One region of the Streptomyces sp. NPDC058576 genome, then DNA from elsewhere that is predicted to be linked to it. Evidence: riboswitches for the same ligand, from Rfam matches in the RefSeq annotation. Region 1 holds a riboswitch; each other region holds the start of a gene.

Region 1 (5,660 bases):
GGCCCTGCACTACTCCTTCGACTACGCGGTGGACATGCGGGAGATCCGGTCGATCATCGACCGTTTCACCGGGACCGAGGACTTCTCCCGGGCCGAGGTCGGCCGGTACGTCGACGCGGACGAGGCGCGCCGGCGGCATCTGCTGCAGTCGCTGCTCCAGGCGGCGGGGCTGCCGGTGGCGGAGTACCGGGCCCGGTTCGGCACGGATCCGAACGGGGACTTCCCGGCCGAGCTGGCGGGGTTCGCGGCCCGGGGCTGGCTGGACGCGTCGGCCCCGGCGGGGCTGCTGCGGCTGTCCCCGTCGGGTCTCGCCCACTCCGACGCGCTGGGGCCCGCGCTGTTCTCCCCCGGGGTGCGGGCGGCGATGGCCGCGTACGAGCGGAAGTGACCGGGCCGTGGACCTGACGATCCTCTACCGGGGCCCGCTCGCCTCCTGCGACTACGACTGCCCCTACTGCCCGTTCGCGAAGCGGCGGGACAGCCGCGCGCAGCTCACGGCGGACCGGGAGGCGCTGGAGCGCTTCACCGGCTGGGCCGCGGCGCAGAGCGGCGACCGGCTGTCCGTGCTGTTCACGCCGTGGGGCGAGGGGCTGGTGCGCTCCTGGTACCGGCGGGCGCTGACCGAGCTGTCGCGGCTGCCGCACATCGGCCGGGTCGCGATCCAGACGAACCTGAGCGGCCGCACCGACTGGCTGGCCGACGCCGATCCGGAGCGGATCGCGCTCTGGTGCACCTACCACCCGGGGCAGACCCCGTACGAGCGGTTCCTGGGCAAGTGCCGGGAGCTGTCCGCGAGGGGGATCCGCTACAGCGTGGGCGTGGTGGGGTTCGACGAGCACCTCGACGAGGCGCGGCGGCTGCGGGCGGCGCTGCCGGGCGAGGTCTATCTCTGGGTGAACGCCGCCGAGGGGCACACGTACACCGACGAGGAGGCGGCGCGGTGGACGGAGCTGGATCCGCTGTTCCCCTACAGCCGTGACCCCCACCGCTCGGCGGGGCTGCCCTGCCGGACGGGCGAGTCGGTGATCTCGGTCGACGGGGACGGCACGGTGCGGCGCTGTCACTTCGTCACGGCGGAGCTGGGCAATCTCTACGACGGCAGCTACCGCCGGGCGCTCGGCCCGCGGGCCTGTCCGCTCGCCGTCTGCGACTGCCACATCGGCTATGTGCATCTGGAGTCGCTGCCGCTGTACGACGTGTTCGCGGGCGGCGTCCTGGAGCGGATACCCGCCGGGTACGGCACGGGCACGCCGCCGGACGGGCTCGTCGTGCCGAACCCGTCCCGGCGTGCGCTTCCGCTGCTGGAGCCCTGAGGGGCCCGCTAGAGCGGCAGCAGGTCCGGGCGCTTCGCCGCGACGTGGTCCCCGGAGGACTCGCCGCGCAGCCGCCGGCCGATCCAGGGCACCAGGTATTCGCGGGCCCACTGGATGTTGTCGCGCCGCTCGTCGAAGGGACGGCGCAGGGCCTGCGGCGGCCAGGGCTGGTCCGGGTCGGCGGGCACGTCGTGGCCGAGGACCTGGGCGGCGCGCAGCGCGACCCGGGTGTGGCCCTCGGGCGACAGGTGCAGCCGGTCGGCGTCCCACGCGCGCCGGTCCTGGACGGACCGCAGCGACCACAGGTCCAGCACGGGGCACCGGTAGCGGTCGGCGATGGCCCGCAGATGGACGTTGTACGTGGCGATCTTGCCGCGCATGTGGCGCAGCACCGGAACGCCCCGGGTGTCGAAGCCGGTGGTGACCATGACCGTGCCGACGGCGTTGCTCAGGTCGGCGACGGCCCGCTCGAAGCGTTCGGCGAGATCGTCGGGGTCGGTGCCGGGCCGGATGATGTCGTTGCCGCCCGCGCAGAAGCTGACCAGGTCGGGAGCCAGTTCCTTGGCGCGCGGGATCTGCTCCTCGACGATCTGGTCGAGGAGACGTCCTCGTACGGCGAGATTGGCGTAGCGGAAGTCCCCGTGGGGTGAGTACTCGGGGCCGGTCGCCCCGTCGGGGGCCGGGAGCCGGTCGGCGAGGAGCACCGCGAAGCGGTCCGCCCAGCCGAGATAGGTCCCGCCGGGGCCGGGGTCGCCGACGCCCTCGGTGAAACTGTCGCCAATCGCCGCGTACGACCCGATGATGTGCTGCTGGTTGTTTCTCGAATCGTCTGCCACAACCACGTATCCTGCATCGTTCGATGTGACCTACGCGACCGTAATACGGGGTTGACGGGTGGTGAGATAGACCACCCGGTCAGTTTTTGGTAAAGCCGGAATAAAGAGAGGGGCGGTACGCCGCCGCGCACCGCCCCTCGGACACTTCTCGTCGTGCTGGGTCAGACGGAGACGCCGTGCTGACGGAGGTACGCGACGGGGTCGACGTCCGAGCCGTAGCTCGGGCCGGTGCGGACCTCGAAGTGGAGGTGCGGGCCGGTGGAGTTGCCGGTGGAGCCGGAGAGGCCTATCTGCTGTCCGCCGGTGACGGTCTGGCCGACCGAGACGTTCAGCGAGGACTGGTGGGCGTACTGGGAGTACATGCCGTCCTCGTGCTGGATGACGACCTCGTTGCCGTACGAGCCGCTGTTGCCGGCCGAGACCACGGTGCCCGGGCCGATGGCGAGGACGGGGGTGCCGGAGGCGGCCTGGAAGTCCGAGCCGGTGTGGTAGCCGCTGGACCAGCTGGCGCCGGAAGCGCGGTACTGGGTGGTGACGTTGGCGTTGGCCAGCGGGGCGGACCAGCCGGAGCCGGTGGCCTCGGAGGAGCCGGTCTGAGCCGAGTCGCCGGAGCCCTCGGAGTCGTCGGCGGAGATCGTGTCGCCCTTCGGGGCTTCCTTCGGCGCGGCCTTCGGGGCCGGTTCGGCCTTCTTCGGGGCGGCCTTGGGGGCCGCGGACTTCTCGGCCGGAGCGGAGCCCTTGGCGCCGAGGGTCAGCTTCATGCCCGGGTGGATCAGGCCGGGGTCGTCGCCGACGGTGGAGCGGTTGTCCTGGTAGAGCTTCTCCCACCCGCCCTTGAGCTGGTGCTCGGCGGCGATCTTCGACAGGTAGTCGCCGGAGACGACGGCGTACGTCTTCGGGGCGGCCTTCGACGCGGCGGGGGCGGCGGCCGGAGCGGTGTGCGCGGCGGCGACCGAGGCGGCGGCCGGCTTCGCGGCCGGGGCGGCCTGGTCCGCGGCGTTCGCGGCGGTGGCGCCGATGAGCGGGAGGGCGAGTGCGGCGCCGCCGGTACCTGCGGCGAGGACGCCGCGGGAGATCGGGCCGGACTTGGGACGACGGTGCTTACCCTTTGCGGGCATGGGGAAGTTCCTCTCCGGCGCCTGCGAGGTGAGCTGTCGGGTTCGGGCTGGAGATGCCCGGTCGCGTTGCGGCGACTTCACCCCTAGCCGGTCCGGATCACTCCGGATCGGCGGCTTACCTGGTTCCCCCGCTCCTGCCACACGTGAGTGGGTGGGTGCGAATTCCGGGCGGCGGCAGGATTAGGCGATCCGTCCGGATTGACGGTGACCGTAAACCGGTCAGGACGGGCGGAACAAGCCATCGGTTGCGCGCCGGAATCATCGATTCGATATCGCTCCGGATTTCCGGTCACACTCCGTGGATTACGGATCTTGGATTTCCGTACGGGCAACGGGAATGCCTCGGGACGCGCTCACCACGGACCGTCACGGATATGATCCCGCTCACCTCCGGAATACCATCTCCCCCATTAGCGGGGCATGTTCTGCGAAATGCACCAATACGGACATGCTGTGGGCGGCACTCCTGACGCCGCGTCAGGCAGGACCGCCCGGCACTCCGCACCGGGGAGGCAACCGTGATGATTTTCCGCCGAATCGATGTCGTATCGTCACGGGAGCGCCCTCGCCGGCGAGCCGCGCCGACGCCAGAGATCACAGAGGAGCCCCCGTGACGCAGCAGGTGCCGCAGGTCCCGCCGACAGAGACCGCGCTGAGCGGAGTCCGCAACTTCCGCGACGTGGGCGGGCTCCCCACCACGGACGGGCGGCACACCGCCTTCGGACGGCTCTACCGCAGCGGCCACCTGGCGCACGCCACCGCCGAGGACGCGGTCTTCCTCGGCGGGCTGGGACTGCATACGATCTTCGACTTCCGCCACTCCGCCGACCACCGGCTCGACGGGTACGACATCGAGCTGGCCGGTGTCCGCAATGTCAGCATTCCGCTCTCGGACCCGGCCGACGGCGCGGAGTTCTGGCGGCTGGTGGGCGACGGGAACATCGAGCAGCTGCGCTCGGTCCTCGCGGACGGCAAGGGCGTCGACCGCATGATCCGGATGTACCGCGCGACGATCGAGGACCGCACCGCCGAGCACAGCCGCGTCCTGCACGCCCTGGCCGAGGACAGCGTCCCGGCGCTGATGCACTGCGCGGCGGGCAAGGACCGGGCCGGCCTCTCGATCGCGGTCGCCCTGCTGGCGGTCGGGGTCCGGCCGGAGGCGATCGAGGAGGACTACCTCAAGTCCAACGACCTCCACCGCCGGTACAAGGTGAAGCGCACCGACACGTCCCGGGCCGGTATGTCGCCCGAGGTGATGGAGCTGCTGGACCCGCTCTTCGGGGCGCGGCCCGCCTACCTCGCGGCGGCCTTCACAGCCATCGAGGAGAACTGGGGAACGACGGACCGCTACCTGTCCGAAGGACTGAAGGTCTCCCCCGAGACCCGCGAGCGGCTGCGCGAGCGCCTGCTCGACCAGGGCTGACCCCTCCGGCGGAGTGCCGTCACTTGCTCCCGGCCACCACGAAGAGCAGGTAGAGGAAGGCCGCGATCACGTGGCCCGCCACCAGGTAGGCGAAGAGCCGGATGACGACTCCGCGCGGCATCCGCTTCTCCTGCGGGTCCTCGTTCGCGCGGCGTCCGGGGCCCAGGGGGTCATAGTGTTCGGAATCGGACATGACGGTCCTCTCTGTCGGCCTGGCGGCCGGTGGAGCGAAGGATGGAGCCGGCGGGGACGGCCGGTCAGCGCACGCGCAGGCCGCTGCCGAGACAGAGCTCCGCGGCGGGGCTCTGCAGCAGGGAGTGGACGAAGAGCAGCTCCGCGCCGCAGCGGTCGACGGCCGCGATCCGGTGCGGGGTGAGGGAGTCGAAGTGGGCGCTGTCGCCGGGTTCGAGGTCGTGGACGGTGTCGCCGAGGCCGACCCGCAGCCGGCCCTCCAGAACGTACAGCCACTCCTCGCCGGGGTGGACCCGGACCAGGTCGCCCTGGGCCCCGTACGGGACACGCACCCGCAGCGCCTGCATCGCGCGGCCGGAGCCACCCGCCTGCCGGTACATCCAGCCGTCGGCCTCCGCCCCCTCGAAGCCACCGCCGCGGATGATCGCGTCCCGTTCGGGCGGCTGCTCGCCGAGCAGCTCGGAGACCGTCGTACCGTAGATGCGGGCGAGCCCCAGCAGCATGGGCAGCGAGGGCTGCCTGCGGCCGGTCTCCAGCCGGGAGAGATGGGCCGGGGAGAGTCCGGCCCGGCCGGCGGCGGTCTCCAGGGTGAGACCACGGGCGCGGCGCAGGTCGCGCAGTCGGGGTGCGACGCCGGGGAGCTCGTCCGGCACCCCTTCGTCCGGAGGGTTCATGCCTCTATTGGGCCAGGACCTTTCCTCCGAGGCAAATAACTTGCCTCGGAGGCAAACCGGGTCCGTCAGCGGTTGGCCACGGCCTGTCTGACCAGCGTCCGGCC
Region 2 (5,660 bases), on a different contig from region 1:
GGTCGGAGGAGAGCGCCAGTTGCAGGGCCGGGTCGAGGGTGCCGGAGCGGTACTGCGCGGTGGCCAGCGAACCGAGCGCGTGCCGGGCGGTGTTGAGACGGTCGGTGCGTCGGGCGGCCTCGTCGGTCAGGGCCTCGACGGTGCGGGTGGCGGTGGCCGCCTTCTCCTTCGCCCCGTTGTACTTCTCGGTGGCGACCTCGGCGTCGTGGTAGAGCCGGTCGACCTTCGCCTTGACCTGGGCGGCGGTGGGGGCCGGTTCGGCGGGGGCCGCGCCCGCCCCGGTGACCGAGCCGGCGGTGGCGGCCCCGGCGAGCGCCAGGGTGGCGGCGGTGCGGGCAGCAGGGCCGGTGAGCGGGCGCTGCTTGGGTTTTCGGTGAGCTGACCTGCGGTGCGCTGCCACGGGGGCGGCATCCTTCCTGTCGGCTGCCCACCGGGGATGGCGGCGGGTCCGGGATGGACGCTAATCCCGGCGCGGAGAAAAGAGTCGCCATGACAGCTATTGCCCTGATGTGACGTTTCGCCGGTCACCGATGACCGAAGCGCTCAAGGAAGGCTTGCCTCACTGACAGGTCCACCTTTGGCCATGGCTAGGCTCCCGAGCCATGGACGTACTCATCAATGTCTTCGTCGCCCTGCACATCATCGGCATCGCCTCCCTGCTGGGCGGCTTCCTGACGCAGATGAAGGCCATGGGAGAGGGCACCGCCCGCTTCGGCCCGGCCATGCTCCACGGAGCTCTGACCATGCTCGTCACCGGCGTCGCCCTCGTCGGCCTCAACCAGGCCGACGACCAGGCCGTGAACAACGTCAAGATCGGCATCAAGCTGGCGCTGCTGGTCGTGATCCTCGCCCTCGTCTACGTCAAGCGGGACGAGGAGAAGGTCGACAAGGGCGCGTTCATCGCCGTCGGCGGGCTGACGGTCGTCAACATCTTCATCGCCACGGTCTGGACCTGAGACCGGCCCAGGGTCTCCGGGGGCGGCCGCTCACGGCCCGCCCCCGGCCCCGCACGCGTGACTACGCCGGGCGCACGCTCCCGTAGATCGGCATGTAGTAGATCGACTCCTCGCGCACGTTCGCACCCGGCTTCGGGGCGTGGATCATCATCCCGTCGCCCTTGTAGATGCCGACGTGGCTGATGTCGTCGTAGAAGAAGACCAGATCCCCGGGAAGCAGATCGGACGTGGCGACCCGGGTCCCGACCTCGACCTGGTCCCAGGTCGTCCGGGGCAGCGTCACACCCGCCTCCCGCCAGGCCGCCTGCGTCAGCCCCGAGCAGTCGAAACTGGAGGGGCCCGACGCCCCCCACACGTACGGCTTCCCGATCTGGGCGCGGGCGAAGGCCAGCACCTTCTCCGCCTTGGCGGCGTAACCGCTGCCCGTACCGGAGCCGGAGCCGGAACCCGTGCCCGTACCGGAACCGGGGCCCGTGCCCGAACCGCCGCCGGACTCCTTCGCGGCCTCCTCGCGGGCCTTCTCCTCCGCCTCGGCCCTCTCCTTCGCCTCGGCGGCCTGGCGGGCGGCCAGCTTCGCCGCCTTCTCCTTGGCCTCGGCCTCCTTCTTGCGCTCCAGCTCCGCCAGCCGCGCCTTCTCCTCGGCGGTCAGCCGGGAGAGCAGGCCGCGGGCCTCGGTGAGCTTGGCCTGCACGTCCTTCTTGCTGGAGGCGAGCGTGGCCTGCGTCTCGGTGAGGGTCTCCAGGCTCTTCACCGCCTCCGCGCGCTTCTTCGCCGCCGAGGCCTGCTGCGTGCGGAACTCGGCGACGGCCCGCTGCTGCCGCTCCGTCGCCCGGTCCATCAGCCGGCTCTGGTCGAAGTACCCCTGCGGGTCGTCCGCCAGGAAGAACGTCGCCGTGGGCGCGATGCCGCCGTTGCGGTACTGGGCCGCCGCGTAGGAGCCCAGCGCCCGGCGCGCCTCGTTGATCTTCTCGGTCCGCTTCGCCACGTCCGAGAGCAGCGTGTCGACCTTCTTCTGCTGGGACGCGGAGGCGGACTTGGCCCGGTTGTACTCCTGGGTCGCGGTGCCCGCCTGCCGGTACAGGGCGTCGACCTTCTTCTGGACTTCCTCGATGGCGGGCTTCGGCTCCGCGGGCGCGGCCGTGGCGCTCTGCGTGGAGAGAAGCGTCACGGAGGCCAGCGCGGCCGTCGTCAGCCCGACGGCAGGGGTGGTGGTGCGCACCTTCGTGCGCGGCTTGCGATGCGATGCCAAGACCGGCATCTCCTTCCGTGGACCGCCTACCGGGTTAGCTGTCGGGTTCGGACGGAACGGAAGGCTGTCCTACGGTCCGGATACGGGCTCACGGACCGATTCACCCCGGTTCTGCGTGTGGGTCCCCGGTTCCGAACTGCCTGGAGGGCAGGACGGATTCGGCAGAGGTGTCCGTTAGGCGCGGTTCGCCTCAGGGAGGTACGGATCACCTGACCGAGCACGCTAGCCAAAGCGCCCCGCCGCTGGGAAGGACGATGAGCGATATGCCCGATACATTTTCGTGACCTTTCCGGATCGGGCCGCCCTCACCCCCTCCGACCGGGTGCTCCTTCACGGAACGTGGACGTCCGTTCTCCGTGCGTACCCGGTACGGGCGTGTCGGCGGGCGGTGCCGGAGCCCGCTTCCGACCGCTTCTGGGCTTCGGCGGAAGGTTGTCAGTCCGGCCGCCTAGACTCGGGAGGCGATGAGCAGCCTCTTTGACGACAATTTCCTGACCGGCCTCCAGCCCGCGGAGGACGGCCCCCCGCCGCCCCCCGAGGACCACGCGCCCGAAGCGGTGCCGGAGGGACTCTTCGAGGGCGTCTACGACGCGCCCCCGCCACCCCGGGACGGTTACTACCGCGACGGTCACCCGCGCCCGGTGATCGACTCCGCCGCGCTGCTCGACGGGCTGAACACCGAGCAGCGCGCCGCCGTCGTGCACGCCGGATCCCCGCTGCTCATCGTCGCCGGGGCCGGCTCGGGCAAGACCCGGGTGCTCACCCATCGCATCGCCCACCTGCTGGCCGAGCGCGGGACGCACCCCGGGCAGATCCTCGCGATCACCTTCACCAACAAGGCCGCCGGCGAGATGAAGGAGCGCGTCGAGCAGCTGGTGGGCCCGCGCGCCAACGCCATGTGGGTCATGACCTTCCACAGCGCGTGCGTCCGCATCCTGCGCCGCGAGTCGAAGAAGCTCGGCTTCACCTCGTCGTTCTCGATCTACGACGCCGCCGACTCCAAGCGCCTGATGGCCCTGGTCTGCCGCGATCTCGACCTGGACCCCAAGCGCTACCCGCCGAAGTCCTTCACCGCCAAGGTCTCCAACCTCAAGAACGAGCTCATCGACGAGGAGACCTTCGCCGGACAGGCCGCCGACGGCTTCGAGAAGACCCTCGCCCAGGCCTACGCGCTCTACCAGGCCCGGCTGCGCGAGGCCAACGCCCTGGACTTCGACGACATCATCATGACGACGGTCCACCTCCTCCAGGCCTTCCCGGACGTCGCCGAGCACTACCGCCGCCGCTTCCGCCACGTCCTCGTCGACGAGTACCAGGACACCAACCATGCCCAGTACACCCTGGTCCGTGAGCTGGTCGGCCCGGCCGGCGAGGCCGACGCCCCCGCCGAGCTGTGCGTGGTGGGTGACGCGGACCAGTCGATCTACGCCTTCCGGGGCGCGACCATCCGCAACATCCTCCAGTTCGAGGAGGACTACCCGAGCGCGACGACGATCCTGCTGGAGCAGAACTACCGCTCCACCCAGACGATCCTCTCCGCCGCCAACGCCGTCATCGAGCGCAACGAGAGCCGCCGCCCCAAGAACCTCTGGACCAACGCCGGCTCCGGCGCCCGCATCACCGGCTATGTCGCCGACACCGAGCACGACGAGGCGCAGTTCGTCGCCGACGAGATCGACCGGCTGACCGACGCGGGCGACGCCAAGGCGGGCGACGTCGCCGTCTTCTACCGCACCAACGCCCAGTCCCGTGTCTTCGAAGAGATCTTCATCCGCGTCGGCCTGCCCTACAAGGTCGTCGGCGGCGTGCGCTTCTACGAGCGCAAGGAGGTCCGGGACGTCCTGGCCTACCTCCGGGTCCTCGCCAACCCCGAGGACACCGTCCCGCTGCGCCGCATCCTCAACGTCCCCAAGCGCGGCATCGGCGACCGCGCCGAAGCCATGATCGACGCCCTGTCGCTGCGCGAGAAGATCTCCTTCCCGCAGGCCCTGCGCCGCGTCGACGAGGCGTACGGCATGGCCGCCCGCTCGTCCAACGCCGTCAAGCGCTTCAACACGCTGATGGAGGAGCTGCGCACGATCGTCGAGTCCGGCGCCGGGCCCGCCGTCGTGCTGGAAGCGGTCCTGGAGCGCACCGGCTATCTCGCCGAACTCCAGGCCTCCACCGACCCGCAGGACGAGACCCGCATCGAGAACCTCCAGGAACTCGCCGCCGTCGCCCTCGAATTCGAGCAGGAGCGCGGCGACGAGGAAGGCGCGGGCACGCTCGCGGAGTTCCTGGAGAAGGTCGCGCTCGTCGCGGACTCCGACCAGATCCCCGACGAGGACGAGGACGGCTCCGGCGTCATCACGCTGATGACCCTGCACACGGCGAAGGGCCTGGAGTTCCCGGTCGTCTTCCTCACCGGCATGGAGGACGGCGTCTTCCCGCACATGCGGGCCCTCGGCCAGACCAAGGAGCTGGAGGAGGAGCGCCGCCTCGCGTACGTCGGCATCACCCGCGCCCGCGAACGGCTCTATCTGACCCGGGCCGCGATGCGCAGCGCCTGGGGCCAGCCCTCGTACAACCCGCCCTCGCGCTTCCTGGAGGAGATCCCGGAAGCGCACCTGGACTGGAAGCGCAAGGGCCCGATGGCCGCCCCCGCCGGGCCCACCTCCGGCATCACGTCCTCGCTCTCCTCCTCCCGCTCCCGCTCCGGCCCCTCGGGCTTCGCGACCCGGCGCGGCGCGGAGAAGCCGACGGTCGCCCTGGCGGTCGGGGACCGGGTCACGCACGACCAGTTCGGTCTGGGCACGGTGACGGCCGTCGAGGGCCACGGCGACCAGGCCAAGGCGACGGTCGACTTCGGCGACGAGCGCCCCAAGAAGCTGCTCCTGCGGTACGCGCCGGTCGAGAAGCTGTAGGACGAGCGAGGGGGGAGGGCTTCGGCCCTCCCCCCTCGCTCTCCTGCCGTTCCGTCAGGTCGGGTTGACGCCCTTGCTGCGCAGCCACACCAGCGGGTCGATCGCCGCGCCGCCGCCGGGCCGGACCTCGAAGTGCAGGTGCGGACCGGTGGAGTTGCCCGAATTCCCGGAGTACGCGATGACGTCACCGGCCTTCACCGGGCCCGAGCGGATCTTGGTGCTGCTGAGGTGGCAGTACCAGGTCTCGGTGCCGTCGGCGGCGGTCACGATCGCCATGACCCCGTAGGCGCTGTTCAGCTGGGTGCGCACGGTGCCGTCGGTCGCGGCCATCACCGGGGTGCCGTACGAGACGGGGAAGTCGATGCCGGAGTGCACGGACATCCAGTTGACGCCCGCCTGACCGTAGTAGGCGCTGAGCCCGTGCTGCTTGACCGGCAGGACGAACTTGGGTCGCAGCGCCTCACGGCGTGCGGCCTCCTCCTCGCGCTTCTTCTTCTCCGCCGCCTGCCGCTCCCGCAGGTCGATGCGCTCCTGGGTGCGGCTCGCGCGCTC
Region 3 (5,660 bases), on a different contig from region 1:
ACTGGCTGCGCACCAAGGCGATCGAGAAGCAGCGCACCTCGGTCACCGAGGGCGTCCCCCTCGGCCAGCCCGGCCTGGCCCTCGCCGCGAAGCTCGGCAGCCGGGTCCGTACGGCCGGCCTCGACGTGCCCCTGCCGACGGGCGGTCCCTCGTCCGACTCCATCGGCTACGAGCTCCTCGCCCTCGCCGTACGCGCCGAGGCGAACGGCGCCGACCCCGAGGCCGCCCTCCGCGCGGCGGCCCGCGCCTACCGCGACGCGATCCTGGCGGCGGAGGGCGGGGCGGGTCAGTACGGTGACACGGTGACCTGAGGGGCCGCGCGGGAGGCGGGGGACGGGACTGCCACCGCGAGCTGGAGGCCCGGGTCCGCGAGGCGCGGCGGGACGGTGGGCTGGTGGTGGCCGGCGCGCCGCTCTCCGGCAGGACCCGGACCTCGTGGGCCGCCCCTACCGCCTTGGGCTGCTCCTGGCCGAGCGTGCGCAGCAGCGGCTGACCAGGGCGGCCGAGGGGGCATCCCTTGCCGCGCCCGCCCTCCCCGCACTCAGTGAGGTCACCGACCCCCCGCCCGATAACGTCAAGGCGTGAACGACAGCCCCGCCCCCGGCACCTCCGAGCCCTCCGCCTGCCCCCACGCCACCCCTGACGAGGCCGCCCCCGAACTCTTCACCTGGGAGTTCGCCACCGACCCCTACCCCGCCTACGCCTGGCTCCGCGAGCACCGCCCCGTGCACCGGACCGCGCTGCCCAGCGGGGTCGAGGCCTGGCTCGTGACGCGGTACGGGGATGCCAAGCAGGCGCTCGCCGACGCGCGGCTCTCCAAGAACCCGGCCAACCACGCCGAGTCGCCGCACGCCAAGGGGAAGACGGGGATCCCGGGGGAGCGCAAGGCGGAGCTGATGACGCATCTGCTCAACATCGACCCGCCGGACCACACCCGGCTGCGCCGGCTCGTGTCCAAGGCGTTCACCCCGCGCCGGGTCGCGGAGTTCGCGCCCCGCGTGCAGGAGCTGACGGACCGGCTCATCGACGGGTTCATCGAGGACGGCAAGGCCGACCTCATCCACGACCTCGCCTTCCCGCTCCCCATCTACGCCATCTGCGACCTGCTCGGCGTCCCGCGCGAGGACCAGGACGACTTCCGGGACTGGGCGGGCATGATGATCCGGCACGGTGGCGGGCCGCGCGGCGGGGTCGCCAGGTCGGTGAAGAAGATGCGCGGCTATCTCGCCGAACTCATCCACCGCAAGAGGGAGGATCCGGGCGACGACCTGATCTCCGGGCTGATCCGGGCCAGCGACCACGGCGAGCACCTCACGGAGAACGAGGCGGCCGCCATGGCGTTCATCCTTCTCTTCGCCGGGTTCGAGACGACGGTCAATCTGATCGGGAACGGGATGTACGCGCTGCTGCGCCACCCCGAGCAGCGCGCCGCGCTGCAGGCTTCCCTGAACGCCGGGGAGAGCGCGCTGCTGACCACCGGGATCGAGGAACTGCTCCGGTTCGACGGGCCGGTCGAGATGGCGACCTGGCGGTACGCCACCGAGGCGCTGACCCTGGGCGGCGAGGAGATCGCCGCCGGGGACCCCGTACTGGTGGTGCTGGCGGCCGCCGACCGCGACCCGGAGCGGTTCACGGATCCGGACACTCTGGACCTCGCACGGCGTGACAATCAGCACCTCGGTTACGGGCACGGCATCCACTACTGCCTGGGGGCGCCGCTGGCCCGTCTGGAAGGGCAGACCGCGCTGGCCACGCTCCTGAGGCGCCTTCCTGACCTGCGACTTGCGGAAGAACCTGCCGATTTGCGCTGGCGCGGCGGGCTCATCATGCGCGGACTGCGCACCCTTCCCGTCGCGTTCGAATCGGGAGGCCGTTCCGAAAAAAGTGACGGACTGTCAACTCTGTGACTTTCACGTGATCTGCGCTGCATCGACTTGTGACACACGTTCGAGTCCCGCTAGGTTCACGGTTCGACGCGTCGGCCGCACCTTGCTCACGCGTCACTTGCGCGCCGACGCAGACACGGAATCCCCACGGAATCCCGCTGCGCGGCGCTCAGGTCACTCGCTTGTCAGTCGCACGGAAGGCATACCCATGGGCTCCGCGAACGGCAGACACCGCCGCCCTCGCCAGGCACCGGCCATCGTCGTCGCCGCAGGCGTGACGGGATCGGCCATCGCCATCCCGCTGCTCGGTGCGAGCGGCGCAACCGCCGCCGAGGCCTCCACCTGGGACCGGGTCGCGGAGTGCGAGAGCGGCGGCATGTGGAGCGCCGACCTCGGCAACGGCTATTACGGCGGGCTCCAGTTCTCGCAGGAGACCTGGTCGGCGTACGGCGGCACGGCGTTCGCGCCCCGCGCCGACCTCGCCAGCCGCTCGCAGCAGATCTCCGTCGCCGAGAAGGTCCTGGACGACCAGGGCCCGAAGGCGTGGCCCAGCTGTGCGGTGATCTCCGGGCTCGCGGTGGACGGCAGCCTGCCCGGCGTCGACCCGGGCACCTCGCCGTCCCCCGACCCGTCCGCCGATCCGTCGGAGGACCCCTCGGCCTCGCCGACGGGCGAGGCGGACGCAACCGGCGAAGCGGATGAATCCGGCAAGTCCGGGGAAACCGATGAGTCCGGCAAGGGTCAGAAGGAGAAGGGCAAGGACAAGGGTGACGGTGCGGGGGAGGAGAGCGATGCTCCGGACTCCTCCGTGACGCCCTCCGACCCGCCGCCCTCCGGCACCCCCGACGCCTCGGACCCCTCCGCCGCCCCCGACGCCTCGAACGGCAAGGGCGGCAAGCACCGCGGCGCCCCCGCGCCCGAGGAGGCCGACGCGGACCGGCGGGACGGCCCCCGCGAATCCGGTCGGCACGCCTCGCGCGGCGACGGCGACGCGCGGGACGGCGACGCGGCGACCGCCGACGGGTACACGGTGCGGGCCGGCGACAACCTCTGGGCGATCGCTGACGCACAGGAACTCCCCCAGGGCTGGAGCGGCCTGTACGAGGCCAACAAGGACCTCCTGGGCTCCGACCCGGACCTGATCCTGCCCGGACAGAACCTGGATCTGGGGCTGGACGGGAGTGCCGGCCAGGCTGCGTCGGAGAGCGGCGAGGAGCCCGCCGGGGCGCCCGTAGCCAACTGATGCAATTCGGGAAAAAGCCCCGAAAGTAGAGGCAGTTAAGAGGCCTATGTCCACTTTGCGTAAGTGAGACATGGGTCTCTTTGCTTCAACTCGTGCGTCTCGCCCGGCCGATCCGGGCGAATCACCCCCGACCTGCGGAAACGACCCGCCGACCACCGCGAGTTCGGGCTGATTGCCCCCTATGTCCATCTTTGAATGTCGGGGTTGCCTGTGTTTACGGTCTAACCGCTCGCACCGCGGGCCCCGTCGACCGTCACGCCGAATCCTGCCGTCGGTCGAAGGGAACAGACGCGTAAGCGCCGTAGGCAGGAGCGGGGGACCCAGGTAAGCCGCCGGGTCCGGACGCCTCGTCGAGAAGACGGGGACGTACGGGACCGGCTAGGGGTGAAGTCGTGCGCAAGACCGCGCGACCGGGCAACTCATCAGCCCGAACCCGACAGCTCACCTCGTAGGCGTCGGTGAGGAGATTCGTTCCATGCTGCTGAACAGCAAGGGCAAGCACCGCCGCCCGTCCAAGGTCACCCGTATCGCCACCCTCGCGGGTGTCGCCGGTGCCGCCGTCGCCGTCCCGCTGATGGGCGCGACCAACGCCTCCGCCGCCTCCGTCGAGACCTGGGACGCCGTCGCCCAGTGCGAGTCCGGCGGCAACTGGTCCATCAACACCGGCAACGGCTACTACGGCGGACTGCAGTTCTCGCAGTCCAGCTGGGCCGCCGCCGGTGGTACGCAGTACGCCTCGCGCGCCGACCTGGCCTCCAAGGACCAGCAGATCGCCGCCGCCGAGAAGCTTCTCGACCTGCAGGGCCCGGGCGCCTGGGCCTGCGCCGGCGCCGGCGGCCTCACCAACGACGGTGTGGACCCGGGCGTGAACCCCGGCGGCTCCGGCCAGTCCGAGAGCAAGCCCGAGCAGGCGCAGCCCGAGCGCCAGGCCGAGCAGCCCACCACGCGCAGCGAGCAGCGCGAGGCCCCCGAGGCCGAGAGCAAGAAGACCGTCACCACCCCGACCGGCGAGAAGGTCCAGAAGGGCGACGGCGAGTACAAGGTCAAGGCCGGCGACACCCTGAGCAAGATCGCCGACAAGGAAGGTGTCAAGGGCGGCTGGAGCAAGCTCTTCAAGCTCAACGACGACATCGTCAAGGAAGCGGACCTGATCTTCCCGGGTCAGCAGCTCCACCTGAAGTAATCGCCGTCTCTCCTCCCCGGAGGGGAAGGGTCCGGCGGCACTTCCCCTCGCACGGCTTCCCGGCCCGGCGCGCTCTTCCCCCCAGCGCGTCGGGCCGGGTTCTGCGTGAGCGGCAGGCGTCCGGAGGTCCGCATGTGTTCACCTCTTGGTGTTACCGCTCAGTAGATTTCTAGAGTTTTGTCCCGTGATGCAGGTTCTTGGGTCCTTTTTCGTCCCAGGAGGCGGGCGGTCGGCCGGCCGACGCGGCCGGGCCGGATAGGCTCGTGTCGCAAGGCCACAGTGACCCTGCACAACCAGTGTCAGATCCCAGAAGGAGATGCCTCGTGCCGTCCATCGACGTCGTCGTAGCCAGGGAAATCCTCGACTCCCGGGGCAACCCCACGGTCGAGGTCGAGGTTGGCCTCGACGACGGCAGCACGGGTCGTGCTGCCGTTCCGTCCGGCGCCTCCACCGGTGCGTTCGAGGCTGTTGAGCTTCGCGACGGTGACCCCAACCGCTACCAGGGCAAGGGCGTCGAGAAGGCCGTCCTCGCCGTCATCGAGCAGATCGGCCCGGAGCTCGTCGGGTACGACGCCACCGAGCAGCGCCTCATCGACCAGGCGATGTTCGACCTGGACGCCACCGAGAACAAGGCCTCGCTCGGCGCGAACGCCATCCTCGGCGTCTCGCTGGCCGTCGCGCACGCCGCCTCCGAGGCGTCCGACCTGCCGCTCTTCCGCTACCTCGGCGGCCCGAACGCGCACCTGCTGCCCGTTCCGATGATGAACATCCTGAACGGCGGCTCGCACGCCGACTCCAACGTGGACATCCAGGAGTTCATGATCGCGCCGATCGGCGCGGAGTCCTTCTCCGAGGCCCTGCGCTGGGGCGCGGAGATCTACCACACGCTGAAGAAGGTCCTCAAGACCAAGGGCCTGTCCACCGGACTCGGCGACGAGGGCGGCTTCGCCCCGAACCTGGAGTCCAACCGCGCCGCCCTGGACCTCATCGTCGAGGCCATCACCGAGGCCGGTTACGTCCCGGGCCGTGACGTGGCACTCGCGCTCGACGTCGCCGCGTCCGAGTTCTACAAGGACGGTGTCTACGAGTTCGAGGGCAAGTCCCGCTCGGCCGCCGAGATGACCGAGTACTACGAGGAGCTCGTCTCCGCGTACCCGCTGGTCTCCATCGAGGACCCGCTGTACGAGGACGACTGGGCCGGCTGGAAGGTCATCACCGACCGCATCGGCTCCAAGGTGCAGATCGTCGGCGACGACCTCTTCGTCACCAACCCCGAGCGCCTGGCCCGCGGCATCGAGGAGGGCTCCGCCAACGCCCTGCTCGTGAAGGTCAACCAGATCGGTTCGCT

Evidence for each region. Region 1 has a riboswitch for cyclic di-AMP ahead of ACFWRV_RS25120 (peptidoglycan DD-metalloendopeptidase family protein). Riboswitches for the same ligand answer to the same signal wherever they lie in the genome.
Region 2: linked by a shared signal. The riboswitch ahead of ACFWRV_RS04770 (NlpC/P60 family protein) and the one ahead of ACFWRV_RS25120 (peptidoglycan DD-metalloendopeptidase family protein) in region 1 are both predicted to bind cyclic di-AMP.
Region 3: linked by a shared signal. The riboswitch ahead of ACFWRV_RS12085 (transglycosylase family protein) and the one ahead of ACFWRV_RS25120 (peptidoglycan DD-metalloendopeptidase family protein) in region 1 are both predicted to bind cyclic di-AMP.

What each region holds. Positions count from the first base shown of each region.
Region 1 covers NZ_JBHXPF010000040.1:32,267-37,926, reverse strand. Annotated here, with positions in the region: gene ACFWRV_RS25135 (STM4012 family radical SAM protein) at 1-388, shown strand, start outside; gene ACFWRV_RS25130 (STM4011 family radical SAM protein) at 396-1,313, shown strand; gene ACFWRV_RS25125 (SGNH/GDSL hydrolase family protein) at 1,322-2,149, opposite strand; gene ACFWRV_RS25120 (peptidoglycan DD-metalloendopeptidase family protein) at 2,311-3,267, opposite strand; cyclic di-AMP (ydaO/yuaA leader) riboswitch at 3,271-3,431, opposite strand; gene ACFWRV_RS25115 (tyrosine-protein phosphatase) at 3,878-4,690, shown strand; gene ACFWRV_RS25110 (DUF6126 family protein) at 4,710-4,883, opposite strand; gene ACFWRV_RS25105 (helix-turn-helix domain-containing protein) at 4,948-5,556, opposite strand; gene ACFWRV_RS25100 (aspartate aminotransferase family protein) at 5,622-5,660, opposite strand, start outside.
Region 2 covers NZ_JBHXPF010000004.1:107,215-112,874, reverse strand. Annotated here, with positions in the region: gene ACFWRV_RS04780 (NlpC/P60 family protein) at 1-400, opposite strand, end outside; gene ACFWRV_RS04775 (hypothetical protein) at 603-956, shown strand; gene ACFWRV_RS04770 (NlpC/P60 family protein) at 1,018-2,205, opposite strand; cyclic di-AMP (ydaO/yuaA leader) riboswitch at 2,213-2,379, opposite strand; gene pcrA (DNA helicase PcrA) at 2,670-5,108, shown strand; gene ACFWRV_RS04760 (peptidoglycan DD-metalloendopeptidase family protein) at 5,163-5,660, opposite strand, start outside.
Region 3 covers NZ_JBHXPF010000012.1:35,752-41,411, reverse strand. Annotated here, with positions in the region: gene ACFWRV_RS12100 (nucleoside triphosphate pyrophosphohydrolase) at 1-311, shown strand, start outside; gene ACFWRV_RS12095 (cytochrome P450) at 582-1,907, shown strand; gene ACFWRV_RS12090 (transglycosylase family protein) at 2,095-3,129, shown strand; cyclic di-AMP (ydaO/yuaA leader) riboswitch at 3,417-3,599, shown strand; gene ACFWRV_RS12085 (transglycosylase family protein) at 3,605-4,312, shown strand; gene eno (phosphopyruvate hydratase) at 4,636-5,660, shown strand, end outside.